Regions from separate parts of the Massilia sp. METH4 genome, predicted to be linked through region 3. Evidence: predicted binding sites of a transcription regulator. Region 3 holds the regulator's gene; each other region holds the start of a gene.

Region 1 (9,543 bases), 3.4 Mb from region 3:
AGATGCTGATGGCTTCCGAGCAGGAGCCGGACGTGACGCAGAACCCGGTGCTGAAGTTCGCCAAGCGCCACCTGCGCGTGGCCGAGGACGAGCATGGCGAGAAGTTCTTCGTGCGCCGTAACAACCTGCTGTACGTGACGCCGCTGTTCCTGGTGCTGATCCTGATCGAGGTGACGGACCTGATCTTCGCGGTGGACTCGATCCCGGCGATCTTCGCGATCACGACCGACCCGTTCATCGTGTTCACGTCGAACCTGTTCGCGATCCTGGGCTTGCGGGCGCTGTATTTCCTGCTGGCCGACATTGCCGACCGCTTCCACCTGCTCAAGTACGGCCTGGCCCTGGTGCTGGCGTTCATCGGTACCAAGATGCTGATCATGCCGTGGTACCACATGCCAGTGCAGGCTTCGCTGACGGTGGTGGCCTTCCTGATCGGCGCCAGTGTGGTGGCCAGCCTGCTGCTGCCGCCGAAGAAGACCGAAGAGAAGTAAGCTTGCCGCGCGGCCCGTGCCTTGGCCCCTGCCTTGACCCGGGTACCGCGCGGTTTTTCAACCTAATTCAAAAGGAATCGATGATGCGTACGTATGACACCAACAGCCCCGAAGCCAGCGCCCGCCTGCTGGCACTGGCGATGGTGGTCGATGGCCACCTGGCGCCGTCCGAACTGCAGGTGCTGGACGACGTGCCGGCGCTGCGCGAGCTGGGCATCGACTGGACCCTGTTCACCGCCGTGCTCGACGAACTGTGCGAGGACATGCTGGGCGGTACCGTGCGCGACGGCGCGATCGAAATCGGCCCCGACCTGCAGGACGAGCTGCTGGCCGAGATCACCGACCCGGCGCTGCAGCGCAAGCTGCTGGCCGCGATGCTGAACATCGTCGTGGCCGACGCCCGCGTGGCGCGCGCCGAGCGGCTGCTGGTGAGCCGGGCGGGCAAGTGCTGGGCGCCGGAGGGTGTGGCGCAGGCGGCGTAAGGCGAAGCAACCATCTGCGCTTGCCTGGTGTCGGACATCATTTCCGGGTTTTTCCGGAAATGGTGTGCGACACCGTACATGGACGCCCCCGGTATGCCAAGCTTTCTTTTCGTGATGGTTTGTAGGTAAAGATTGCACCCGTACATTCGGACTTTGATGTGGCTGATGCCACTGTCCCTGATGGGATTTGCTGGTCGACGCCCCCTCGGTTTAACGCACTCAAGGTGCTTGGTGTCGCGCGGGCTAAGCCGACCACGGTCTTACCTGGTTTGCCATCACTTCTTGATCGCTTGTGCAATCGGTGGAATGTACTGCTCCGCTTCCAAAAAACTGTCCGCTACCCTCCGCGAAGGCCCTCAGCCGAGCCGATTACGCGGCAGCGTAATCGGCTCGGAACTCTCTGTCATGAGCCAATAGGGCCCAGACAGTCCTTGCATTCTTGTTGGCCAATGCTACTGCCGCAACGTTCTTGTGCCGTCGCCCAAGCAGTGAGTGAAGCCAGCCGCTCTTGCTTGGATCCTTTTTGACTGCATGCTGGATCACCGCTCGGGCTCCATGAATGAGCAAAGTACGCAGGTACGTATCGCCCCTTTTGCTGATGCCCAGAAGATTCGTGCGACCGCCTGTCGAATGCTGCTTGGGTACTAGGCCGATCCACGCTGCGAGTTGCCTGCCATTGGCGAAGTTCCTCGCGTTACCGATCGCCGCGACCAAAGCGCTGGCTGTGATCGGTCCTATGCCGGGTATCTTCTCCAACCGTTTGGACATCGGGTTCGAGCGGTGCCATTTCAGAATTTCCAGCTCGAATTCGTTGACTCTTCTATCCAGCACCTTTAAGTGATCGAGAAGTTCCAGAATGGTCTGGCGAAAAATGCCGGGCAACTCATCCTTCGCTTCGTCGAGCAGTGCCGGTACTCGCTCCCTGAGCACGGCCAAACCCTTCGGGACAACGAGGCCAAACTCCGCCAGCAGGCCGCGAATCTGGTTGGCCTGAGCAGTACGCTGCTTGACGAACCCACTACGCGCCGTGTGAACAGCGATAATCGCCTGCTGCTCAATAGTCTTGATCGGCACAAAGCGCATGTTTGGCCTTTGCACTGCCTCGCAGATTGCCTCGGCATCGGCTGCATCGTGCTTGTTGGTCTTCACGTATGGCTTGACGAACTGCGGAGCTATCAGCTTGACCGTGTGGCCCAGGCTCTGCAACTGCCGTGCCCAGTAATGCGCGCTGCCACACGCCTCCATCCCAATTAGACACGGCGGCATGTTGGAGAAAAACCTCATCACCTTGCCACGCCGGAGCTGGCATCGCATCTCGACCTTGCCGCTCGCATTAACGCCATGGAATTGGAAAACTTCCTTTGCCAGATCCATACTGCATGTCGTAATCTTCATGGTGACGCCCCTCTCTGGTTAAGTGAAACTTCGACAGCTCCACTTTGGCACATCGATGCCGTCTCAGGGTGGGGGCGTCCATCCCATTGGTTTTCCCATGAGGCACCCAGTAAGGTGTACGCCACCAAACACCGGTGTCGCACACTTTTTCCCGATAAAGCCCGGGAAAAAATGTCCGACACCAACACTCAGGCGCACAGGCTCCGGGTGCCGACACCGGCTCTCCCATGAGGCACCCGGTAAGGTGTACGCCACCGAACACCGGTGTCGCACACTTTTTCCCGATAAAGCCCGGGAAAAAACGTCCGACACCGGGGACTCGGGCGCCAACTGGTCCCAGCCGGCCGGCATCGGTTAACATGTCGATCCCGCCACCCGCCGCCGCCTTGCCTTGAAAAAGAAAGTCCTCCACCCCGCGCGCACCGTCATCCTGGGCTTCGCCCTGGCGATCGCCATCGGCACGCTGCTGCTGATGTTGCCGGTGGCGAGCGCCACCGGCGAGCCGGCACCGCCGATGGTGGCGTTCTTCACCGCCGTGTCGGCCGTGTGCGTGACCGGCCTGGTCATCGTCGACACGGGCAGCTACTGGTCCACGTTCGGGCAGTCGGCGATCATGGTGCTGTTCCAGCTGGGCGGCTTCGGCATGATGACGGCGGCCACGCTGCTCGGCCTGATGGTCAACCGCTCGCCGCGCCTGCGCACGCTGCTGGTCACGCAGACCGAAACCCGCTCGCTGTGGGTCGGCGATATCTCCAGCGTGGCCAAGCTGGTGCTGGGCGTGACCGTGTTCTCGCAACTCGTCATTGCCGCCATCCTCACGCTGCGGCTGCGCTACGGCTACGACATGGCGTGGGGCGACGCCACCTGGAGCGGCTTCTTCCACGCGGTGTCGGCGTTCAACAATGCCGGCTTCTCGATCCACCCCGACAGTTTCATGCGCTTTGCCGGCGATGCACTGATCCTGCTGCCGGCCATGGTCGCGGCGTTGGTCGGCGGCATCGGCTTCCCCGTCATCAACGACCTGCGCCACCGCTGCCGCGATCCGCGCCATTGGTCGCTGCACACCAAGCTCACGCTCATCGGCTCGCTGGCCCTCGTCGTCGGCGGCTGCCTTGCCATCCTGGCGCTGGAGTGGGACAACGCGAAAACCTTCGGCCCGATGACGGTGGCGGACAAGCTGCTGAACGGCCTGTTCATGTCGGTGGCGTCGCGCACCGTCGGGTTCAATACCGTCGACATCGCCGCGCTCGCGCCGGAAACCTGGGCCCTGCACTACCTGCTGATGTTCATCGGCGCGGGCAGCGCCGGCACTGCCGGCGGCGTGAAGGTGGGCACGGTGATGATCCTCGTGCTGCTCGTGCTGGCCGAGGCGCGCGGCCATGCCGACACCGAGGCATTCGGCCGCCGCGTCGGCATTTCCGCCCAGCGGCAGGCCATCACCGTGCTGGTCGTCGGCAGCGCCATCGTGGCGATCGGCACCGTGGCGCTGCTGCGCGTGTCGCACTTCCCGACCGACCAGGTGATCTTCGAAGTCATCGCCGCCTTCGGCAGCGCCGGCCTGTCCACCGGCATCACGGACGACCTGCCGCCGGCCGGGCAATTCGTGCTGGCCCTCCTGATGTTCTTCGGGCGGGTCGGCACCATCACGCTTGCGACCTCGCTGATCATCGGCGAGCGGCGCATGCCTTACCGTTATCCTGAGGAGCATCCAATTGTGGGGTAGGATTTTCACCGAGCAGTTCGCGTTTTCGGCCAGCGACAGCGTCATCGTCATCGGCCTGGGGCGCTTCGGCGGCGCCGTGGCGCAGTCGCTGATGCACCTGGGCCACGACGTGATGGGCGTGGACAAGAAGGAAGACCTGGTGCAGCTGTGGGGCGACCGCCTTACGCATGCGGTGCAGGCCGATTCGACGAACGAGAACGTGATGCTGCAACTGGGTGTCGCCGATTTTTCGCATGCCATCGTGGCGATCGGGTCCGATCTCGCCGCCAGCCTGATGACCCTGATGGTGCTGACGGAACTGGGCATCAAGGATATCTGGGTGAAGGCCCTGACGCCCGAGCACGGCCAGATCGCCACCCGGATCGGCGCGCACCACGTGGTCTATCCCGAGGCGGACATGGGCGAGCGCGTGGCGCACCTGATCACGGGCCGCATGATGGACTTCATCGAGTTCGAGGATGGCTTCGCGATCGCCAAGATCCACGCGCCCGCCGAGACGCACCACCTCACGCTGGCCGAATCCCATGTGCGCACCCGCTTCGGCGTCACGATCGTCGGCGTCAAGCGCGCCAACGAAGACTTCCAGCACGCGCGCCCCGAGACGCGCATCCTGCCCGCCGACCTGCTGATCGTGTCGGGGCCGACGAAGAAGATCGAGCTGTTCGCCGCCGAGAACAGGGCCAAGGGCAAGAAGGCGTGAATGCCGGGCGGCGCGCTGCTGCCCGGCCCTGCCCGGCCCCGCCCGGCTCCCCGCTACTTGTCCGCCGCGGCCGTCCGCTCGCCGGCCGGCGGTGCCGTGTTGGGCAAGGCGAACACCGTCAGCACGCCGCCCAGCTCCGTGTACTTGGCCAGGTCCTTGTAGCCGCCGGCCGCGCCCAGGCCGTCCGTGCTCTTCGTCAGCCCGGCCGCCAGGCCGATGCCGGCCCAGCCGCCGATGCCCGACAACACGCCCACGTACTGCCGGCCCTTGTTTTCCCACGTGTTGATGTTGCCGATGATGCCGGACGGGGTCTTGAACTTCCAGAGTTCCTTGCCGTTGTGGTCGATGGCCTTCAGGTAACCCTCCAGCGTGCCGTAGAACACCACGTCGCCCGCGGTCGCCAGGGCGCCGCTCCACACCGAGAATTTTTCCGGGATCGACCAGACGATCTTGCCCGTGCCGGCATCCCAGGCGATGAAGTTGCCCAGGCCGCCATGGCTGTTCGGCGCCGGATACATTTCCAGCGTCGCGCCGACATACGGCTGGCCGGCCGTGTACTCGACCTTGAACGGTTCATAATCCATGCACACGTGGTTGGTGGGCACATAGAACAGGCCCGTCTTGGGCGAATAGGTGGCCGGCTGCTGGTCCTTCGAGCCCAGCGCGGCCGGGCACACGCCCTTCGTGTTGAAGTCCTCGCCGTTCTTGCTGGTGCTGTATTTCGCCACCACTTGCGGTCGCCCCGTCTTCATGTCCACGTGGGTGGCCCAGTTGACGGCCGGGTCGAATTTCTCGGCCAGCAGCAGCTCGCCGGTCACGCGATCCATCGTGTAGCCGAAGCCATTGCGGTCCAGGTGCACGAGGGCCTTGCGCATCTTGCCCTTCACCTTGATGTCGGCCAGGATCATCTCGTTCACGCCGTCGTAGTCCCATTCGTCGTGCGGCGTCATCTGGAACGCCCACTTCGCCACGCCCGTGTCGAGGTCGCGCGCGAAGATCGTCATCGACCATTTGTTGTCGCCGGGGCGCTGGCTGGGGTTCCACGTGCTCGGGTTGCCGGTGCCGTAGTACACGAGGTTCAGTTCCGGATCGTAGCTGTACCAGCCCCACGTGGTGCCGCCGCCCAGCTTCCACTGGTCGCCCTTCCAGCTCTTGAGCGACGAGTCCTTGCCGACCGGGCGCATCTTGCCGTCGGCCCACGCCATCGTCTTCGCCGGATCGATCAGCATTTCATTGTCCGGGCCGGTGCTGTAGGCCTTCCACACTTCCTTGCCGGTCTCGAGGTCGTAGGCGGTGATACGGCCGCGCACGCCGAATTCGCCGCCGGAGACGCCCGTCAGCACCTTGTCCTTGAACACGTGCGGCGTATTGGTCGTCGTCTCGCCCTTCTTCGGGTCGCCCGTCTTGACCTTCCAGATTTCCTGGCCCGTCTTCGCGTCGAGCGCCACCAGCGTGGTGTCGGCCTGCTGCAGGAAGATCTTGCCGTTCGCATAGGCCACGCCGCGGTTGACGACGTCGCAGCACATCACGGGAATCACGGCCGGGTCCTGCTTGGGCTCGTACTTCCACTTGATGCTCTGGTCTTCCAGCGACAGCGCGTAGACCTTGTTCGGGAACGGGCTGTGCACGTACAGGGTGTCGCCGATGACGAGCGGCCCGCCCTCGTGGCCGCGCAGCACGCCGGTCGAGAAGGTCCATGCCACGGTCAGCTGGTTGGCATTGCCGGCGTTGATCTGTTTCAGTTCGCTGTAGCGGTGGTTCGCCAGGTTACCGGCCTGCATGGCCCAGTTCTTCGGGTCCTTGGTCAGCTGTTCGACATCGGAAGCGGCTTGCGCGATCAGCGGCAGGGCGGCCAGTGCCAGGCACGGCAACCAGCGGCGCGCGCCGCGGTGGGTGACACTCTCATACAGGTACATGTCGGTCTCCTTGTTGTGTGGCCGGGCGCGGCCGCAGGTGGCTGCATTTGGCCGGCGCCGGCAATGACGGTCATTGCACCGGAGGCAAACTGCATGGACCGTGCCAGGGCCGCCCCCGTGGCGTGCAAGGACGCAACCGACAGTTGATGTTCAACTCCCGGTACAGCCGCGCGTGGCCGCTGTGCCGCTTCCGTGGCAATCGCACCGAAAAATGTCGCATGCTTGCCGCACCCCATATTTTTTTACCAATTGTGTTGTTCAGCAGCGTACTATCTGGAACAACATGCACCGCGTGTTCACGATAAGCCGCGGCAGGATGGCCGGCCAGGCCACCACCAGCGGCGGAGGAGACAGAATGTCCGATTTTGCCGTCGTCCATGCTGGCGACCAGCTCGGTGGTCAGCTCAATGGATCACTTGGTAGTCAACTCAGTGGCCAATGCATCGACCATGCCTTCGCCCATGCGAGGCGCGTACGTTCGATCGTGCGCAACCACGATCCCGCCGAAGCGGCCGAGACGGGCAACCCCATTACCCGCTCATGGGTCCGCTGCCTGCATGACTACCAGCTCGACCCCGGCCGCCGCGAGGAGCCCGACGTGGTCGCCGACCTGGCCGCGCGCCGCGAAGCCGTGGCCGGCGTGCAGGCCGTCGCCAAGGTCGAGATGGCCAACCTGTACCAGCAACTGGCCGGCTCGGGCTACGCCATCGTGCTCACCGATGCCGACGGCGTGCTGCTCGATTATTTCGGCGACCCCGGCTTCACGCACGCCGCATCGCGCTCGGGCCTGATGCCCGGCGCCGTGTGGAGCGAGCGGGCGCAGGGCACCAACGGCATCGGCACCTGCCTGGTGGAGCGGCGCCCCGTCAGCGTGCACCAGGACGAGCACTACCTGGTGCGGCACGTGGGCCTGAGCTGCGCCGGCGCGCCGATCTTCGACCACGAGGGCAATATCGTGGCCGCGCTCGACGCTTCCGGCGAATCGCGCCTGGCCCAGCAGCACACCCTGGCGCTGGTGACGATGTCCGTGCAGATGATCGAGAACCGCGTCTTCCTCGACCGGTTCCGGCACGACTACATCCTGCGCTTCCACAACCGCCCGGAATTCATCGGCACGCTGAGCGAAGGCGCGATCGCGCTGGACCCGACCGGCAAGGTGCTGGCGGCCACGCGCTGCGCGCTGTACCAGCTGGGCTTCACGAGCCCGGCCGAGATCACTGGGCGCGACATCACGGAACTCTTCAACAGCACCTTCCCCGGCCTGGTGGACAGCACGCTGCGCAAGGCCTTCCACGCCGTGCCGATCTTCGGCATCCGCCACGGCGCGCGCTTCTTCGGCGTGATGCTGCCGCCGGTGCGCGCCGCGCTACCGGTGGTGCGCGATGCCGCCGCGCCCCTGGCAGGCACGTTGCTGGACAGCGTGCACTTCGGCGACCCGGCGATGGCCCGCAACGTCAGCATCGCCAGCCGCGTCGTCGAACGCAATGTGGCGATCATGCTGCTGGGCGAGACCGGCACCGGCAAGGAAGTGTTCGCGCGTGCCCTGCACCGCTCGGGCAGCCGCGCCGGCAAGCCCTTCGTGGCGATCAACTGCGCGGCGATCCCGGAAACCCTGATCGAGAGCGAGCTGTTCGGCTACCGGGCCGGCGCCTTCACGGGCGCCAGCAAGGAAGGCCAGCACGGCAAGCTGGTGCAGGCAAACGGCGGCACGCTGTTCCTCGACGAGATCGGCGACATGCCCTTTCCCCTGCAGGCGCGGCTGCTGCGCGTGCTGGAAGAGCGCACCATCGTGCCGCTCGGCGGCGGCACGCCCGTGGCGCTCGACATCCACGTGACGAGCGCCACGCACTGCGACCTGCAACAGAAGATCGCCGACGGCACGTTCCGCGAAGACCTGTTCTACCGCCTGCAGGGAATCACGCTGCGCCTGCCGCCACTGCGCGAACGGGGCGACGTGCGCGCCCTCATCCGCCACATCGTGGCCGAGGAAAGCGAGGACGAGGCGCCGCTGTCGCTGGACGAGACGCTGCTGGCGGCGCTGGAGCGCCAGCGCTGGCCGGGCAACCTGCGCCAATTGCGGCACCTGCTGCGCGCCATGATCGCGCTGCGCGAATCGGACCACCTGACGGTGCACGACCTGCCGCCCGAATACTGCACGGGCATCCCCGCGGCGGAAGAAGCGGTGGCCGACGACGGCGAAGCGGCGGAAGCGCCGCAGGACGAAGCGCTCAATCCGCTCGAAAACGCCGAGCGCGACGCGCTGCTGCGCGAACTCGAACGCCATCACTGGAACATCTCGACCGTGGCGCGCCAGCTGGGCATGAGCCGCAACACGCTGTACCGCAAGGTGCAGCGCCTGCATATCCGCCATCCCGCCCGGGCGGGCAATTGAACGTCCGCCGTGTGAGCGCTATCCGACTTCACTGAAAGGAACGTTATGACGCCGCTGCAACGCCGTCTCCTGCTGTCCGCCATCGCCGCCGTTCTCCTCACCTCGGCCCTGGTGGCCGAAGCCGCGCCGTTCGCCTACGTCCCCAACGAAGGGTCGGGCACCATTTCCGTGATCGATACGGCCACTGACCAAGTGGTTGCCGAGATGCCTGGCGGCGGCAAGCCGCGCGGACTGGCCGTCAGCGGCGATGCGCGCTGGCTGTACGTCAGCGACCAGCCGGACAGCAGCCTGCGGATCGTCGACCTGGAACGCCGCGCGCCGGCCGGCTCGGTGGCGCTGGGCAAGTCGCCCGAAGGGGTGGCCCTGTCGCCGGACGGCCGCTGGGTGGTCGCGGCCGTCGAGGAAAATCACGAGATCGTCGTCGTCGACACGCGCAGCAAGCAG
Region 2 (9,543 bases), 390 kb from region 3:
TCGACCGCGACGAGTGGCTGATGACGCCGCAGACGGTGAACGCCTACTACAACCCGGAAATGAACGAGATCGTGTTCCCGGCCTCGATACTGCAGCCGCCGTTCTTCGATCCGAAAGCCGACGATGCCGTGAACTACGGCGCGATCGGCGGCGTGATCGGCCACGAGATCAGCCACGGCTTCGACGACCAGGGCGCCCAGTACGATGGCGACGGCAACCTGCGCGACTGGTGGAGCCCGGCCGACCACAAGAACTTCAAGGCCAAGACGAGCCAGCTGGTGGCGCAATACGGCGCCTACAGCCCGCTGCCCGGCTATAACGTGAACGGCGAGCTGACGCTCGGCGAGAACATCGGCGACAACTCCGGCCTGGCCGTGGCCTACAAGGCCTACAAGCTGTCGCTGAAGGGCAAGAAGGCACCGGTGATCGACGGCCTGACGGGCGACCAGCGCTTCTACATGGGCTGGGCGCAGGTGTGGCGCATGAAGATGCGCGAACCGGCGCAGATCGTGCAGATCAAGACCGACCCGCACGCCCCGGGCCAGTTCCGCGCCAACGGCACCATGCGCAACCAGCCGGGCTTCTACGAGGCCTTCAAGGTGAAGCAGGGCGACAAGATGTACCTGCCGCCGAAGGAGCGCGTGATCATCTGGTAAGGTGGTCGCATGAACGAAAAGGCCGCCCGGTTGGGCGGCCTTTTCGTTTGGTGCTGCGTGCGCGTCGCCGATCAACCCTTCGGCGGTTGCGCCGCTTCTGCGGCGGCCGGCGCATCGGCTGCGGGTGCGGCGCCTGCCGGTGCCGCGGCTGCCGCCGGTGCTTCCGGTTCCTTGAACTTGGCGCCGGACTGGTTGGCCATGTACACGACGGCGCGTGCGACTTCCACATCGTCGAGCTCGGGATTGCCGCCCTTGGCCGGCATGGCCCGCAAGCCTTCGATGGCGTGCTTCACGACCGTGTCGTAGCCCTGCGCGATGCGCGCGGCCCACTGGCCGGCATCGCCCGTCTTCGGCGCACCGGCGATCCCGGCGCCATGGCAGGCCTGGCAAGTGGACGTGTACACGGCCTCGGCGGTCTGCAGCACCTTCGGCGCGTTGGCATCCTTGAAGGTAAAGCCTTCGTCGGCGACCGGCTTCAGGCGGGCGGCGATGGCTTCCGGCGACATGGCGTCGGAACCGGCGCCGGCGAGTTTTTGCTGAGTGACGAACTGGACCAGCAGGATGATGCCGAAAATGGTGACGACGAAGAATGCGATGACCGCTGCAGCGAGTTGCTTCGGGGTCCGGATGAAGGATTGATGCTCGTGGTGTGCGTCGCTCATGATTTCCTTAGTACAAGAGGCTGGTGGGCCAGCGTTAATGTTGTCAACATCAGGGTACTTGGGTATGGCAGACTTCTCGCCGAGAAACTGGCCGATTATAGTCCTTAAATGATGGGTCGGGAAACAAACCCGGCCGTGCGGGAACATGCGGCGCATTCGGCCATTCCGGGAAAGCGGCTCGATCCCCGAGAGCAAAATACTTGTGCTTTCGGATAGACGCCGGGCGCGAAAGCCGGTATCCTTCGGTTCTCCGTGCGGCTGTAGCTCAGTGGATAGAGTATTGGCCTCCGAAGCCAAGGGTCGCTGGTTCGATCCCAGCCAGCCGCACCACCTGCATTGCTTGTCCCCCCGCAGTTCTTCAACTGCTCATCGACTGCTCATCGACTGCTCATCGACTGCTCATCGACTGCTCATCGACTGCTCATCGACCGTTCCCCTATTGGCCGTCAGTATGTCCATCGGCGGTGACCAGCTATACATCACAAGGCGACGTCCTTGGATCTGTCGCCGGATTTCCGCACTTTCTTCCGCACGCGCCGGACCCCGAGCGTGGGTATGCTGCTTTTTGCGGCTTGCTTAGTCCAGATCACTTCCTCTCAATTCAGGCCTTGGTCGCTCTGTCGGAAAACTTTACAGTCAATTTGCGCCAAGACAAGCCTTGGCTGTAAGTGGTTGATTTTCTTCACTATCAGAAACTGGCACGGTCCATGCTTATTATCGTCCAGGCAAGACCAACCGCTTATTTCCAGGAGATATCATGAAGATTAAAACGCTGCTCGCCGCAGTCGCCCTGACCGTCGCCGGCGTCACCCCAGCCTTCGCAGGCGTGGCGGGCATGGCCGACCTGTCCATTTCCCAGTTGCTGGTGGTTGATCCGGTGACCGGCAACCCAAGCCCGATCGCGCCCTCGATCCAGATCACGAGTGACTCGCGGACCGGTACCGCCGATTCGAACTACAACGGTGTCGTCGGCACCGGTGCCGGTGCGGGCAGTATCACGGACATCCGTACCGATGGTACCCCTGCTGCGGTGGACGTTGCCTATCGTTGCGCCGGCCCGTCGTGCGGGAACATCAATACCATCTATCCGGGCGGCGCCGAGAACAATGCCGGGACCAACTTCCTGACGAACCAGGGCAACTACGCGCTGGGCGACATGAACATCCAGGGCAATGCACTGGTGGGCGGCGCGAGCGGCTTGACCCGCGGCGATACGTCGGCGGACTTTGCCGATGCCATCGGCGGCGCGAACGCGACGATTTTGAACGGCGTGTCGGTCGTGACCAACTTCACCGCCGGCGCGACGGCCAGCCTGGCCTTTGCACTGGACTACGACGCCTTCGTGCGCGTGTTCGTCGACCCGCTGCTGCCGGCGGGCTACGATACCCTGGCCTCGGCCGGCATCACCTTCAGCCTGACCCTGCGCAACACGACCACCGGCACGACCTTGCTGCAATGGACGCCGGACGAACTGAACCGCGGTCTGCTGGCCGAAAACGCCTCCCAGAACGCCGTCCACGACTTCGAAGGTACGATCACCTCCGACGCGTTCACCGTTATCGGTGGCAATACCTACAGCCTGGTCATCTCGCAGGCATCCAACTCGGCCATCCAGCTGAACGCCGTGCCGGAACCGGAATCGCTGCTGCTGGTCGGCCTGGGCCTGCTGGCCATGGGTGTGACCGTCCGCCGCAAACGTCTGCAATAATTACCGGGGCTTTCCCTCGACAAGCCCGGGCATGCCCGGGCTTTTTCCTTTGTACGTGCCATGCCAAGACAGACCGCCGATACAACAAATGTGACCGGGCTGGCCCAAGCGGGCGGACGGGTGTTGCGACCGCGCACCACCGCGCAGGTGCAACGCATCGTGCGGCTCGCCAACCGCGCCGGCTGGACGATCAACCCGGTCTCGACGGGGCTCAACTTCGGCTACGGCGGGGCGTCGCCCGCCCGGGCGACCGATATCCAGCTCGACCTGGGCAGGATGACGTCGATCCGCAATGCCGCCGAGATTTCGCGCAGCCATCCGGTCGCCGTGATCGAGCCGGGCGTGACCCAGCAGGCCCTGCATGCGTGGCTGCAGCGTCACCACCCGGACCTGTCCTTCAACGTTACGGGCTCGGCCAGGGAAACCAGCATCATCGGCAATGCGCTGGACCGTGGCGTCGGCTATTTCGGCCCGCGCAAGGAAGACTTGTTCGGCTTGGAGGTCGTCACCGGCAGCGGCGAACTGATACAGACCGGTTTTCGCCGGCTCGGCGAAGCGTCGCCACTGGCGCACAGCCATCCTTATGGCCTGGGCCCCATCCTCGATGGTCTGTTTTTCCAGGGAAACTGCGGCATCGTGACGAGCGCCTGCTTCCGCCTGGTGCCCAAGCGGCCCAAGGCCGTGGCCGTCTCGCTGGGATTGCGCGATGGCGCGCAGCTGGGCCAGTTCATCGACCGGCTCGCCGAGCTGAAGCGGGAAGGGGTGATGGAGTCGGTCACGCACATCGCCAATCGCCAGCGCAGCTATGCATCGCTGATGTACGGCATTTCCACCTATCTCGAAGAACAATGCGGGCGCACGCCCGAGGCGGCCGCGGAGGAAGCAAGGCAAGCCCTGGCGCTGATCGCGAAAGGCGAATGGACGAGCCTGGGTGCCATCACCGGCTCGGAGGCGCAGGTGCGCGCGAATCTGGCCGAGGTGCGCGCCCGCGTCGGCGCGATCGCGACCGTGCGGGTACTGACGGAAGAAAAGCTGGCGGGCGGCTACCGGGTCATGCATGCGCTGCGCTTCCTGCGCGGTGCGCGGGCCAACGCCGCGGCCATTGCCGCGATCCGGCCCCTGCACGTGCTGGCCCTCGGCCAGCCCACCGATGCCGCGATCGACAACCTGTTGTGGCGGTTTGGCCACAGCGACCTGCCGGCCACGCAGCTGGACCGGACGAACTGCGGACTGATCTTCATCAACCCCGCGTTGCCGATGGATGGCGGGCTCGTCGCGAGAATCGTGCGCGAACTCGAAGACGTGGCACGGCCATTCGAGCTGTACATGACGATCAATATCGAAACGGCCACGTCCCTGGTGGCCGTCATCAATCTATTGTTCGACCGGAGCAATCCCGCCGAGGCCGCCGCCGCGCGGGCGAAGGCCGATGCGCTGCATGCGCATCTGCGCGCCAACCGGCTCGAGGTTTATCGTGCCCGCGCCGACATGATGAAGGACGTGGTCGACCCGGCCGATCCGTACTGGCAGGTGGTGGGCGCCATCAAGCGGGCGCTCGACCCGAACGGCGTCATTGCGCCCGGCCGCTACAGTCCCTGAGCGCGACCGCCGGCAGCCGGCCGCGGATCACAGCTGTTTCAGCAGGGCGCGCGCCTGCTCGGCCTGCGCCACATCGTCCTTGCGGGACAGCAGGGTTTCCAGTTCCTTGCGGGCCGATGCCTTGTCGTTGTTCTTTGCAAGCGCGGCCGCCAGGTGATAGCGGATGTCGGCCGCGTTGGGCTCGGCGGCGATGGCCTGTTTCAACAGGGGCAAGCCCCGGCCGAGGTTGCCTTGCTCGACCAGCATCCAGCCGAGCGTATCCATCACGGCGCCGCTTTGCGGCAGTGCCTTCAGGGCCCGCTCCGCCGTTTCCACGGCGCGCGGGTCGTTCACGGCCGCGTAGGCCAGCGCCAGATTGTTGAGGATTATGCCATTGTCCGGCACTTCCTTCAGCAAGCCCGTGAAGGTGTCGATCGCGGCCTGGTACTTCTTGTGTGCGAAGTACCGTTCGCCGAGGTACACGGCGATCGCCCTGTCCTTCGGACTTTCCGCGCGCCAGCGCTGGACCAGCTTCAACGCTTCTTCGGGATCACCCGCGTGCACGTATGCATTGGCCAGCTTGAGCCGCAGGGGGGAAGACTTCTTGTCCAGGTCCAGGGCGCGCTGATAGACCGGGATGGCGAGCTCGGGCTTGCGCTGGGCTTCGCGGATTTCCGCCTCCACGATCAGTGCGGGGATGCGGTTGGGCATGCGTCCCTGCGCATCACGGGCGAACATGACCGCCTGGTCGTAATTGCCGCGGCGGGTTTCCACGGCGGCGCGGGCCAGGACCAGCGAGACATCGTCCGGGCGCTCGGCGCTCGCCTTGCGCAGGATCTCGGCCGCCAGGCCGCGCTCGCCCAGTTCCTCGTAGGCAGCCGCCAGGCGGGCGGTCATGCCCGTCGTGCGCGGTTGCAGGGCCGCGAGGCGCCCGTAGGCTTCCAGCGCCGCCGCCTTGTTGTCGTTTGCCGCCTGGACGCGGCCGAGCATGTCGAGCAACTGCGGATCGTCCGGGCTTTCAACCTGCATCGCGGAGATTAGTGCCAGGGCCTTGCGCTTTTCGCCGGCGGCCAGGTATTGCTGTGTCAGCCGAAGGCCCGGTCCCGCCACTTTCGGGCTTGCCGCATGGGCCTGTTCGAGCCACTTGATCGCGTCCGCCGGCTTCTTGTCGATGATCGCGATGTCGGCCAGGGCGAGCATTGCCTGCGCACTGCCGGGATTCTTGTCGAGGAAGGCCTGGTAGTGCTGGCGCGCCGGTTCCAGTTTCTTGTCCGCCAGCTCCATCCGCGCCAGGTTATCCGCGGCGGTGAAGAACGAGGGCTGCGCCTGCAGCGATTTCTGGAATGCCGCGCGGGCCGCCGCGCGGTCGCCCTTGCCCAACTGTGCACCGCCGGCGAGATTGAGCAGCACGGCGTTGTCCGGCGCACGCTTGAGCATCTGGTCGAGCACCGCCACGGCCGCGTCATTCTGCTTCAGGCGCAGGTGCGTGGTGGCCAGCACGATGCCGGCATCGATCGCCGTCGGCGGGCTCAGTTCCACACCCTTGCGCATGGCGGCCACTGCGCCGTCGGCATCCCCCATGCTCATCCTGGCCAGGCCCAGGCCGATATGGGACTGGGCGTGCGTGGGCTGCAGCTCGATGGCACGACGATAGGTCGCGGTGGCCTTGTCGTATTGCTTCAGGTTCAGGTAGGCGCGGCCACCGATGTTGATCAGGGCGGGATCGGTCGAGGTGTCGAGGAATGGCGCCAGTTGCGCGAGCGCTTCGCGCGGCTGGCTGGAGCCGAGGTAGACCGAGGCTAGCATCTTGCGCGCCTGCACATTGCGCGGATCCGACTCGACATACTTTTTCAGGTGCTGTTCGGCCTGCGGGAGCGAGCCCAGGGCGAAGTGGGTTGCGCCGGCCAGCAATTGGCTGGGAAGGTGCTCGGGCGCGACCTTCAGTACGACCTGGACGCTGTCCAGTGCCTGCTTGTACTTTCCTTCCGCAAACGCGAGCTGTGCCTGCGCATGGTAGGCAAGGATGTTCTGTGGCGCCAGCTTCTTCAATGCCGCGAGGTCGGCGCGGGCATCGTCGTACTTGCGCTGGCCGATGTCGATGTAGGCTTTTTGCAGATAGGCTGCCGCGGTGTCCGGCGCGACCTTCAAGGCCTTGTCGTACACCGCCCGGGCCGCGTCGAGTTGCCCCATCGCCTTGTCGAGATCGGCACGGAACAACAGCGTGTCGACATCGGCCGGATGGTGCGCTACCGCCTGGTCCGCCAAACGCACCACCTCGGCAGCGTCGTTCTTCAACATGGCGTGGCGCGCGAGCCCCCTCAGCGCCTCGCTGTTGTTCGGCTCCAGTTTCAGCGCGCTTTCGAACGCCTGGCGCGAGTCGTCCACCTTCTGCAGCGCGAGCAAGGCGTCCCCGCGCAGGCTCAGCAGCGATGCGGTAGGCGGCAAGGAAGCGATCTCATCCAATACGGCTTGCGGCTTGTTCTGCAACAGCAGTGCTTTGGCCAGCAGCGGCAACGCTTCCGTCCGGTTGCTGCCGAGCTTGATGGCTCGCTGCAATTCCTTCTCCGCGGAGACGGCGTCGCCGGTCTTCAGGTACAGGCGCCCCAGGGCGAAGCGGGCGGCGGCATCGTCGGGCGCCGCCTGCAGGGCGTTCTTCAGCTGGATGATCGCCGCCTTGCTGTCGCCCTTGCTCTCATACTGTTTTGCCTGGGCGATCAACTGTTCGGGCGACTCGTCCTTGGAGCACCCGGTGATGGCCGCGAAGACCAACGCGAGGGCCGCGGCCATCCGCTTGTTTCTCATGCTGTAATGCATAGGTCATCCCTGTCAAAAGCACTGTCGAGCGCTGCGTCGATGCGCCGCCACCAAAGATCATATACCGGCGAAATCGAAACCTGTTAACAAAACTAAATTTAATTTTTGCAACTCGTAGCCACATGTTGTCTTGCGGTTACGGTGACATCGTGCTTGACAGGCAGTCACGCTGATAAGTTTCCTTTGTGCATGAACCGCCGATGCGCGAGCACAACGTTTCGACTTTTTTCCTGCGAGTTCGACAATTTCCTTACATTTTGTGTTGTCAATAAGGTTATGCTTTCTGGCATTGCTTTGTTTCATCGAATTGCCGGCCAAAGTGCCTAAAGGTTGCGTTATCGCTGCTGCATGGTCGAGGTTGCGTTGTAAAATGAGGTCGTATCTTTTCTGCAATTTCTGGTAGACAATGACGGCCGGACGGCTTCCGCGCTTGCGCGGGCGGCGGACGGATGGCTGATCGTTGCGGTCGACTGCTGGGTTAATTCGTTCGCCAACGGAATTTCTGGTATTGCTAGTGCCGTAATTAACTTTTTGATATATAGTTGGCATAAACACAAATTGTAATTCTCGAACGGAACCCGATATGGAAAACGATCAAATCGTTGCAGTAGTGGGACTGGGCTATGTGGGTTTGCCCCTGGCAGTGGAGTTCGGCAAGAAGCGTGCAACTATCGGTTTTGACCTATCGGAGGCCAAGGTCGAGAATTACAAGCGATTCGTCGATCCCACCGGCGAAGTCTCGACGGATGACCTGAAAGCGGCGCGCCACCTGACGGTGACCACCGACCCGGCGGCGCTGGCGCAGGCCGACTACATCGTGGTCGCCGTGCCGACCCCGGTCGACATTGCGCACAATCCCGATTTCGGCCCCCTGGTCGGCGCATCCACCAGCGTCGGCAAGCACATGAAGCGCGGTGCCATCGTGGTCTACGAATCGACCGTGTATCCCGGCGCCACCGAGGAAGTCTGCATTCCGATCCTGGAGAAGCAATCCGGCCTCAAGTGGAAAGAGGATTTCCATGTCGGCTTCTCGCCGGAACGCATTAACCCGGGCGACAAGCAGCACACACTGACCACCATCCTGAAGGTCGTCTCCGGCGACGACGCGGCCACGCTCGAAGCGGTCGCGCAACTGTACGAGTCGATCATCACCGCCGGCGTATACCGCGCCTCGAGCGTGAAGGTGGCCGAGGCGGCGAAAGTGATCGAGAATACCCAGCGCGACCTGAACATCGCGCTGATGAATGAACTGGCCATCATCTTCGACAAGATTGGCATCGACACGCTCGAAGTGCTGCAGGCCGCCGGCACCAAGTGGAACTTCCTGCCGTTCCGGCCGGGCCTGGTGGGCGGCCACTGCATCGGCGTCGATCCCTATTACCTGACGCACAAGGCCGAGATGATCGGCTATCACCCGCAGGTGATCCTGGCGGGCCGCCGCATCAACGACGGCATGGCGAAGTTCGTTGCCGAAAAAACGGTGAAGGAAATGATCGCCACCGGCTGCCACGTGAAGGGCGCCAAGGTGAACGTGCTGGGGCTGACCTTCAAGGAAAACTGCCCGGACCTGCGCAACTCGAAGGTGGCCGACGTGGTGGCCGAACTGCAATCGTATGGGCTGGACGTGCACGTCTACGACCCGGTGGCCGACGCCGGCGAAGCCATGCACGAATACGGCATCAAGCTGGACAGCTGGGAAACGCTGCCCCGCGCCGATGCCGTCGTGGCGGCGGTATCGCACAAGGAACTGCTGGCGCTGTCGCTGACCGACCTCGCAGCCAAGCTGAACGATGGTGGCTGCTTCATCGACGTGAAGTCGCAGTTCCCGTTGTCCGGCCTGCGCGAGGCGGGTTACGCCGTCTGGCGCCTGTAAGCGTCGGGGCAGCGAAGGCATGGGCGACGTGAGCAAGTTCGACGACCTGGCGAAACACCTGCGCGGCCGGCAGTACCGCTGGCTGGTGACCGGTGCCGCCGGCTTCATCGGTTCCAACCTCGTCGAAGCCTTGCTCAAGCTCGGCCAGCGCGTGACGGGCCTGGACAATTTCGCCACCGGCCACCAGCATAATCTCGACCAGGTGCGCGCGGCCGTCGGCGAGGGGGCATGGGCGGCTTTCCACTTCGTCGA
Region 3 (9,543 bases):
CTATAATTCTGCTCGCCAGCCATCTTTGTGCGCCGCACCAATTACGTCGCGTTATGAACAACCTGAGTAAAATCCTTTCGCCCGAGAACGTTCAACTGGACCTGGAAGTCTCCAGCAAGAAGCGCGCTTTCGAGCAAGCAGGCCTGATCTTCGAGAACAATTGCGGTATCGCCCGCTCGACCGTTTCGGACAATCTGTTTGCCCGTGAACGGCTGGGTTCGACGGGGTTGGGCCATGGTGTCGCCGTGCCGCACGGCCGGGTCAAGGGGGCGAAAAGCCTGAAATCGCCGCTGGCAGCGTTCGTGCGGCTGGCCGAACCGATTCCGTTCGAATCGCCGGACGGCAAGCCGGTGAACCTGCTGTTCTTCCTGCTGATCCCCGATCACGTGACGCAGCAGCACCTGGAAATCCTTTCCGAGATCGCGGAAATGTTCTCGGACGATGCATTCCGCCAGGCGCTGTCCACCGATCCCGATCCCCGTTCCGTGCATCGCCGCATCGTCAACTGGCAGCCCAGCCTGCAGGCCGCCGGCTGAACGGGCTCCGCGTTTCCATCCAATAAGAACAGCCCATGCTGCAAAGCCCCCTGACGATCCAGCGCCTGTACGACGACAATCGGGAATCTCTGCAACTGGGCTGGTTCGCGGGCTTTCCCGGCGGCGAGCGCACGATCTCCGGTGACGCCGCTTCGGCCGCCGACCAGGTGGGCCACCTGAACACGATCCACCCGGGCCGCATCCAGGTGTTCGGCCACCAGGAAATCAATTATTACCACCGGCTGAAGGCGCTCACCCGGGCCCATGTGATCGGCGAGCTGATCGCCGGTGGCCCGCCGGCGCTGATCGTGGCGCAGGGACTGGAAACGCCGCCGGACATCCTTGCGATCTGCGATGAAAAGAACATCCCCCTGTTCTCCACGCCGCTGCCCGCCGCGCAGGTGATCGACTTCCTGCGCGTGTACCTGTCGAAGAAGCTGGCGCAGCGCATCATCATGCACGGCGTGTTCATGGACGTGCTCGGGGTCGGCGTGCTGATCACCGGCGATTCCGGGCTCGGCAAGAGCGAGCTGGGGCTGGAACTGATTTCGCGCAGCCACGGCCTGGTGGCGGACGACGCGGTCGAATTTTCCCGCATCGCGCCGAACATGATCGAGGGCCGTTGCCCGCCCCTGCTGCAGAACCTGCTCGAAGTGCGCGGCCTGGGCCTGCTGGACATCAAGGCAATCTTCGGCGAAACGGCCGTGCGCCGCAAGATGCGCCTGAAGTTGATCGTCCACCTCGTGCGCCGCTCGGCGCTCGAGGAAGAAGTGGAGCGCCTGCCCTTCCAGTTCCCGACGGAAGACGTGCTGGGCCTGCCGATCCGCAAGGTCGTGATCCCCGTCGCGGCCGGCCGCAACATCGCCGTGCTGCTGGAGGCGGCCGTGCGCAATACCATCCTGCAGCTGCGCGGTATCGATACCTTGCAGGAGTTCATGGAGCGGCAACGGCAGGCAATGAGCGGGGACTGAAGTCCCCTTCATCGCAACGTTGCCAAGGAGTGCCCGCTTACAAGCGGGCACCGTTCCCCAGCGCCGAGCAGGCTCGGCGAATTCCTGCTCCACCAACGGCAGGCAATGAGCGGGGACTGAAGTCCCCTTCATCGCAACGTCGGGCTTGGTGTCGTACACCATTTCCGCAGGAAATGGTGTACGACACCGGTTCTCCCTTGATGCATCGTCGGACAACCGGTGTCGTACACCTTTTTCCGGATAATGCCCGGAAAAACGTGTCCGACACCACGGCCTGACACCACGGCCTGGTCCGAGCCTGGCGCCTGACCTGCTGCCAAGACGATCTGCCTTGCGAGGCTCGTGTGCAGCGTCGCAAGGCAGATGCCTCGCTGGCGCCACGCCGGGGTGACACCCGCTAACATCGGGCCTTCGGCTTCCGGTTCCCCCCATGGCGACTTACCAGTGGTTCCTGCTGATCGGCCTCCTGATGCTGGCACGCGGACTGTGGGGAACGCCGATCGCCCACCTCCCCTTCACCTCCGCGATGATCTACCTGGCCGTCGGCCTGGTGCTGGGGCCGCTCGGCTTGCATATTTTTTCCTACGACCCCATCGCGGAAGCACCGCTGCTCGAGGTGCTGACCGAGGTGGCCGTGCTGATTTCGCTGTTCTCGGCGGGCATCAAGATGCCTGTGCCGGTCACGCGGCGGCGCTGGATGCCACCGATCCGCCTGGCGTGGCTGGCGATGGCGATCTCGGTCCTCCTCATCACCCTGTTCTGCTACTACGTGCTGGGCTTGCCGCTCGGGGTTGGCGTCCTGCTGGGGGCGACTCTGGCCCCCACCGACCCGGTGCTCGCCAGCGACGTCCAGCTGCGCCACGCCGGCGACAAGGACCCGCTGCGCTTCGCACTGAGCTGCGAGGCGGGCATGAATGACGGCAGCGCTTTCCCGTTCGTGATGCTCGGCCTGGGCTTGCTCGGCCTGCACGACCTGGGGCCATACGGCCTGCACTGGCTGGGCCTGGAGGTGCTGTGGGGAACGGTCGGCGGCATCGCGATCGGCGGTGCCTGCGGCGCAGGTCTTGCGCGGCTCAGCCACAGGCTGCGCCTCTACCGGCCCGGCCACGAAGTCCTTGACGACTTGATGGGACTGGGCCTCATCGCCGTCTCGTATGGTTTGGCGGTCGCGGCCGGCGCCTGGGGCTTCCTTGCCGTGTTCGCGGCCGGCGTCGCGCTGCGCCAGGCGGAGCTGACCCTGGCGGCACGCATCGGCAAGACGGTGCAGACCGGGAACGGCATCGCACCGGCGCAGGACACCATTTCGGCGAACTCGCTGCTGTTCAAGGAACACCTGGAGCGCCTGTCCGAGCTGACGCTCGTGCTGCTGCTCGGGGGCGCTGCCGTGGACTGGTACGCCGACTGGCGCGGCTGGGCCACCGCGCTGTTCCTGTTCCTCGTGGCCCGGCCGCTCAGCGTGCTGCTCGTGCTCCGTCCCGGCAATACGGAGGGCCGGGCGATCATTGCCTGGTTCGGCGTGCGCGGCATCGGCTCGCTGTACTACCTGATGTATGCGATCAACCATGGCTTGCCGGAACCGCTGGCGCGCAGCCTGACGAGCATCACCATCGCCGTCATCATGCTGTCGATCGTGGTGCATGGCACCAGCGTGACACCTTTGCTCGACCGTTTCTGGCGGCGTTGAAGCGCCCATCGTGCCAGCCGCGTTTTCAGGTATCATGCGCGCATGCGTATCGTTCTCATTACCGGCATTTCCGGCTCGGGCAAATCGGTGGCCCTGAACGTTCTCGAAGACACCGGCTACTACTGCGTGGATAACCTGCCGCCAGCCCTGCTGGCCAACCTCGTCGCCACACTGGCCGAGGAAGGCACGGCCGCGCTGGCCGTGGCGGTGGATGCGCGCAGTGCCGCGTCGCTGGCGAGCCTGCCGGGAGACGTGCGCAAGCTGCGCGAACTGGGGCATGACGTGAAGATCATGTTCCTCACCGCGAATACCCATTCGCTCGTTGCCCGTTTCTCGGAAACGCGCCGCAGCCACCCCCTGTCGCATGAACTCCGCCCCGGCCAGAATCCGGCCGCGCGGCGCACGCTGATCGAGTGCATCGGCGAGGAACGGGAACGCCTCTCCGCGATCGAGCAGCTGGGGCATGTGATCGACACGTCGGAAATCTCGGCTAACAAGCTGCGCGCGTGGATCAAGGAACTCGTCGAAAGCGAGAACGCCCCGCTGACGCTGTTCTTCGAATCGTTCGCGTTCAAGGTGGGCGTGCCGCAGGATGCCGACTTCGTCTTCGACGTGCGCGCGATCCCGAATCCCTACTACGACCTGGCCCTGCGTCCCTTGAACGGCCGGGACGCCCCCGTGATCGCCTTCCTCGACGCCCAGCCGAGTGCCGAGGAAATGTTCGCCGACATCCGCGCATTCATCGAGAAATGGCTGCCCGCATTCAAGAGCGACAATCGCAGTTACCTGACGGTAGCCATCGGGTGCACGGGCGGGCAGCATCGCTCCGTCTACATGGCGGAGCGGCTGGCGCGGCATTTCAATCCGACGGAGCGGGTGGTGCTAAGGCATAGGGAACAAAGTTAGTTGGCGTAGGAAAACCGGTGTCAGGCACCTTTTTCTGGAAGAAAAAGGTGCCTGACACCAAGTGGTCCCCTCGCCGCAGCGTTCACCCTCAAGCCGCTACCTCATGTACGGCGCCACATTCCCCGCAATTCGCTTGAACTCCGCCTCCGTCAACGGCAGCTGCCGGAAGGCGGCCCAGCTCTCGCGCGGCCGCAGGTTCTTGCCGGCCGCCGCGTCAGAGCCGAACAGCACCCGGTCCGCACCGATCTGGCGGATGCGCCGGGCCAGCTTTTCCCGCTGCGGCGGCGTGATCTCAGGATTGGCCATGGTGGCCACGTCGAACCACAACCGTTTCGTACGCGCATCATGCGCGGCCACGGCTTCGGCCAGTACCCCCACCGCCTCGTCGGACGGTGGATCGTCATAGCCGGGGCCGGTGCCGGCGAGGTGGGCCACCTGTACCGTCACGTCCGGCGCGGCGGGTAGCAGCTCATCCAGGAAGATGCGTGCCTGCGCGGCGCCGTACGGGCGCCGCTTCGACACCGACGCGCGCATGTGCACGACGATCGCCATCTTCTTCGCATTGGCCGCGGCGAACACCTGCCGCAGGCGCGCCACATGCTCGGGCACGTCCAGCTGCACGTCTGAATTGCCGAAGTGTAGTTTGATGCCATGCTTCAGGTCGGGCAGCGCCGCGCACCGTTCCAGTTCTTCCAGCGCGTAATTCTTCAGCGGATTGAAGCTGCAGAACGCGCGCAGCCGGTCCGGGTACAGCGCCGCCTGCGCGCCGTTGAAGTCGTTCTCGGCGCGCACCTTGGTGTACTCGTCGTCGATCTTGCGCGCCGGGCTGCCCCACACATAGGCCACGGACAGCAGCGCGGCGCGCCGGATGCCGGCGGTGTCGAGCAGCGCGATCACGTCCTTCCCCGCGATCGCGGGCGGTCCGCCCGCGCCCGTGTCGAGCAGCCGCGCCATTGCCGGGCTGAACAGGTGCTGGTGGTGGTCTACCAGCAGCACCGGCTCGGCGGCCTCGTCGGCGCGAGCCGGCAGCGCCAGCGCAGCGGCGGTCCATGTCAGGAATGCGCGGCGGTCCAAGACGGCCTCACAGGTGCCGCAACGGATGGGCCCACGAAGGCCAGGCCGGCTCAAAGAAGCGCGCCACCATCTCGTCCGTCACCGCTTCCAGCGTGGGTGGATTCCAGCGCGGCGCATGGTCCTTATCGATGACGAGCGCGCGCGCGCCTTCGATCACCTCGCCGTGCTCGAAGGTGCGTCGCACCAGGTTGCGTTCCATGCGCAGGCAGTCGGCAATGCCCATCGTGGCGCCGCGCCGGATCATCTCGAGCGTGACGCGCATCATCAGCGGCGAGCGGCGTTCCATCGCGGCCAGTGTCTTCTGCGCGAACGGGTGATCGTCGCGGCGCAGCGAGGCGACGATGTCCAGCACGGAATGCTGCGAGAAATGGTCGTCGATCAGTGCGCGGTGCGCCTGCAATTCCGACGGGCCCGCTTCCTCGCGCAGCGGGCGGGCGAACATGGCGACCGCCTCGCGCAGGCCGGCGCCGGCCGTGGAACCGACCAGGTCGGCCAGCAGTGGCAGCTCGGGCGCGGGCACGTAATGGTCCGCCAGCTTGCAATACAGCGCATCGGCCGCGCCGATCGTGACGGCGGTCAACGCCAGGTAAATGCCGAGCTTGCCGGGCGCGCGCGACAGGAAGTAGCTGCCGCCCACGTCGGGGAACAGGCCGATGTTTACCTCGGGCATCGCCAGGCGCGTGCGGTCCGTCACCACGCGCACGCCGCATTGCGGGCCGCCCTGCGCAATGCCCATGCCGCCGCCCATCACCACGCCATCCATCACGGCGACATACGGTTTGGGGAAGCAGTGCACGACATAGTTCAGCGCATATTCCTCGGTGAAGAAATCCTCGATCTGGGCACTGCCGCCCTGCGGCGTGGCGCTGCCGGCGGCATGGAAGAAGCGGATATCGCCGCCCGCGCACAAGGCCTTCTCGGTAGTGCTGCGGATGACGACGGCGGCAATGTCATCGTCGTCGCGCCAGGACAGCAGCGTGCCCGTGATCGTCCGGATCATGTCGAGCGACAGCGAGTTCAATGCCTTGGGACGGTCGAGTGTGATGAAGCCGGTGCCGTTGCGCACCTTCGTATGGACGTGGTCGGTCATGGTGTCTCGCATCGTTGTCGTTATTGGCCTCATTCTAGCCATGGATGCGAAGGGTGTGGCATAAATCCTTCAGTGCTGACATAACAAAGGGCGCATCGCGCGCCCTTTTGTTGCAGCAGACCTGCGCCCGTCGTTATGCGGGCGACGCGGGGATCTCGCTCTCGCTCAGGTGCTTGATGGTTTCGTGATTGTGGTTCTGCACTTTATCCTTGTGCTTCATGACCTGGCGGTCCAGCTTGTCGATCAGCGTGTCGATGGCCGCATACAAGTCTTGCGCGACGCTTTCGACGAATACCGTTTTGCCCGACATGCGCAGATTGATTTCCGCCTTCTGCCTTTTTTCTTTCTCGGTGAGATTATCTACACTCAGGATCACACTTACATCGATCAGCTGATCGAAATGGCGTCTAACGCGTTCCAGCTTGTTCTGCACATACTCGCGAATGGCAGGGGTAACGTCGATATGGTGTCCACTGATAGTCAGATTCATACACACACTCCTAAAGAAATATTTACAGGTTCGTGCGGTCTCCACCAATCAAGACGGCGGCGCAGAGGAACCCATGCACTGCATGAAAAGCAAAGAGTGACTACAAAGACTTGCGGAGGCTGACTGGAGGGATTTTCAATGCTTCGCGATACTTGGCGACGGTGCGCCGTGCAATCACCATGCCTTGTTCACCCAGCATGTCCGCAATCTTACTGTCGGATAAAGGGTTCTTCGGGTCTTCGGCTCCTGTGAATTGCACAATCAGCGCCCTGATCGCAGTCGAGGAAGCTTCCCCACCAGCTTCGGTTGCGACATGGCTGCCAAAAAAGTACTTCAACTCAAACATGCCGTGAGGGGTCAGCATGTATTTTTGAGTTGTTACCCGAGAGATAGTGCTCTCGTGCAGGCCCAGTGTATCAGCAATCTCGCGCAACACAAGGGGCCTCATTGCCACAGCGCCATGCGAGAAAAAGTTCTTCTGCCGCTCGACGATGGCCTGGGCCACGCGGAGGATGGTGTCGAAGCGCTGGCGCATGTTCTTGATGAGCCACTTGGCTTCCTGCAACTGGGCGCTCATCTGCGATTCGCCCTTGCCCTGCTTGAGCAGGCTGGCATACAGCGCATTGACACGCAGGCGCGGCATCACGTCGTTGTTCAGTGTGACGACCCAGCCGTTGCGTCCTTTCTTCACCACCACGTCCGGTACCACATAGTCTGACACGTCGGGTGCGAAGGCGGCGCCCGGATGCGGATTGCATTGGCGAATCACGGCCTGCGCCTCTCGCAAGTCTTCGTCATCGCAATCGAGCGCCTTCTTGAGCTTGTTGAAGTCGCGCTGGGCGAACCATTGCAGGTGTTTTTCGACGATGCACAGCGCCATGCGGCGGGTCACCAGCGGCACGTTCGGCATGCGCCGGATCTGCAGCGCCAGGCATTCGGAGGCGTTGCGGGCGCCGATGCCGGGCGGGTCGAAGCTCTGCAGCAGTTTCAGGGCCGTGCGCAACTCGTCGATCTCGATTTCCAGCTCTTCCGGCAAGCGTTCATGGATCTCTTCCAGGCTCTCTTCGAGATAGCCGTTGTCGTCCAGCGCGTCGATGATCAGTTCCACCAGGGCGCGATCGCGGGATTCGAGGACCGTGACGCGCATCTGCTCCATCAGGTGCTCGCGCAGGCTGCGGTGGCTCGCTTCCAGCTGCGGGCGGGCATCGTCGTCGTCCGGGCCCTTGCCGCTGCCGGCGCTGCCCCAGTCGAGGTCGCCGGTGGCCAGCCCTTCGCCATCGCCGCCGTCATACGCCTCCGGTTCCGGCGCGGCCGGCGCGTCGTGCGCCGGGCCGCCCTCCGGCGGCGCCTCGGTGCCGCCCTGCGAGGTATTGATCGCGCCATCGGCCAGCAGGCGCACCGAGCGGTCGAGCGGATCGTCGAGCCGCTCGAGCAGGGGGTTATCGGTCAGCAGCTGTTCCAGTTCCTGGTGCAGCTCCAGCGTGGACAATTGCAGCAGCCGGATCGACTGCTGCAGTTGCGGCGTCAGCGCGAGATGCTGGGAAGTGCGCAGTTGCAAAGACTGTTTCATGGCTGATCAATAACGTTCAAGGGCTGCGTTCAAGGGCTGGAAATGGTGGATCACATGCGGAAATGTTCACCCAGATAAACGCGGCGCACGGATTCGTCGGCAATGATGTCGTCCGGCCGGCCGGAAGCCAGTACGCTGCCCTGATTGATGATATACGCCCGGTCGCAGATGCCCAGCGTTTCGCGCACGTTGTGATCCGTGATCAATACGCCGATGCCACGCTCCTTCAGGAAGCGCACGATGCGCTGGATTTCGATCACCGCGATCGGGTCCACGCCGGCGAACGGCTCGTCGAGCAGCACGAAACGCGGGTTGGTGGCCAGCGCGCGGGCGATTTCCACGCGGCGCCGCTCGCCGCCGGACAGCGACAGCGCCGTGTTCTCGCGCAGCTTCTCGATCTGCAGGTCGGCCAGCAGCGCGTTCAGCCGCGCATCGATGTCGGCCTTCGGCAAGGCCTTGCCATTGACCTTCTGGATCTCCAGCACGGCACGGATATTGTCCTCCACCGTCAGCTTGCGGAACACGGAGGCTTCCTGCGGCAGGTAGGACAGGCCGAGCGTGGCGCGCTTGTGGATCGGCAGCGTCGAGATGTCGGTACCGTCGAGGTCGATGGTGCCGGCGTCCGAGGCGACGAGGCCCACGATCATGTAGAACGACGTGGTCTTGCCCGCGCCGTTCGGACCCAGCAGGCCCACCACTTCGCCGCACGCCAGCTGCAAAGACACGTCGTGCACCACCTGCCGCTTGCCATAGCTCTTTTGCAAGCCACGCACGATCAGCGTGCTGCAATTCTGTTGCGCTCCGTCCATCAGTCCCCCGCTGCCGGCGCGGCCGGCGGTTGGGTGGTGCCGGCCGGCGGCGGCGCCGTGCGTTTCGGCTGGATCACCATCGTGCCGCGGCCCGCGCCCGGCTTGTCGTTACCCGTGCTGGTATTGCGCACGCTGAAGAATTCGCGGCGGCTGTCGTAGGAGATGAATTCGCCCTCGACCTCGTCGCTCGGCTTGCTGCCTTCGAGGCGGCGGATTTTCGCCTTCGAATACATCTTCACCAGCTCGCCCTTTTCATCGTATTCGATGCGGTCGGCCTCGCCTTCCATCCACTGGTCGCCCTCGCCGTCGCGCTTCTGGCGGAAGGTCACCTTCTTGCCGCCGCCGGTCAGGGTGGCCAGCTGGTAGCCGTCCGGCGTGTAGGTCACCACCGCCTTGTCGGCCTTCATGCGCAG

The links. Region 3 encodes sigma-54, which starts transcription at its own class of promoters, with help from an activator protein. Its sites were predicted from a motif close to TGGCANGNAANCTGCTTT; they were not measured.
Region 1: a site for sigma-54 is predicted at 6,796-6,813, ahead of V6Z91_RS25605 (methanol/ethanol family PQQ-dependent dehydrogenase). Genes of this name have one in related genera too.
Region 2: a site for sigma-54 is predicted at 2,015-2,032, ahead of V6Z91_RS08840 (EDSAP-1 family PEP-CTERM protein). Genes of this name have one in related genera too.

What each region holds. Positions count from the first base shown of each region.
Region 1 covers NZ_CP146614.1:5,842,140-5,851,682, forward strand. The annotation lists gene V6Z91_RS25580 (TerC family protein) at 1-491, shown strand, start outside; gene V6Z91_RS25585 (TerB family tellurite resistance protein) at 572-973, shown strand; gene V6Z91_RS25590 (IS110 family transposase) at 1,343-2,368, opposite strand; gene V6Z91_RS25595 (potassium transporter TrkG) at 2,760-4,091, shown strand; gene V6Z91_RS25600 (TrkA family potassium uptake protein) at 4,081-4,791, shown strand; gene V6Z91_RS25605 (methanol/ethanol family PQQ-dependent dehydrogenase) at 4,845-6,707, opposite strand; gene V6Z91_RS25610 (sigma-54-dependent Fis family transcriptional regulator) at 7,063-9,099, shown strand; gene V6Z91_RS25615 (beta-propeller fold lactonase family protein) at 9,145-9,543, shown strand, end outside.
Region 2 covers NZ_CP146614.1:1,968,668-1,978,210, forward strand. The annotation lists gene V6Z91_RS08825 (M13-type metalloendopeptidase) at 1-656, shown strand, start outside; gene V6Z91_RS08830 (c-type cytochrome) at 728-1,318, opposite strand; tRNA gene V6Z91_RS08835 (tRNA-Arg) at 1,573-1,648, shown strand; gene V6Z91_RS08840 (EDSAP-1 family PEP-CTERM protein) at 2,076-3,026, shown strand; gene V6Z91_RS08845 (FAD-binding oxidoreductase) at 3,150-4,625, shown strand; gene prsT (XrtA/PEP-CTERM system TPR-repeat protein PrsT) at 4,653-7,406, opposite strand; gene V6Z91_RS08855 (hypothetical protein) at 7,476-7,973, opposite strand; gene V6Z91_RS08860 (nucleotide sugar dehydrogenase) at 8,002-9,291, shown strand; gene V6Z91_RS08865 (SDR family oxidoreductase) at 9,311-9,543, shown strand, end outside.
Region 3 covers NZ_CP146614.1:2,363,424-2,372,966, reverse strand. The annotation lists gene V6Z91_RS10515 (PTS sugar transporter subunit IIA) at 54-536, shown strand; gene hprK (HPr(Ser) kinase/phosphatase) at 572-1,507, shown strand; gene V6Z91_RS10505 (cation:proton antiporter) at 1,938-3,191, shown strand; gene rapZ (RNase adapter RapZ) at 3,234-4,097, shown strand; gene V6Z91_RS10495 (amidohydrolase family protein) at 4,194-5,171, opposite strand; gene V6Z91_RS10490 (enoyl-CoA hydratase/isomerase family protein) at 5,179-6,261, opposite strand; gene raiA (ribosome-associated translation inhibitor RaiA) at 6,395-6,751, opposite strand; gene V6Z91_RS10480 (RNA polymerase factor sigma-54) at 6,852-8,321, opposite strand; gene lptB (LPS export ABC transporter ATP-binding protein) at 8,372-9,130, opposite strand; gene lptA (lipopolysaccharide transport periplasmic protein LptA) at 9,130-9,543, opposite strand, start outside.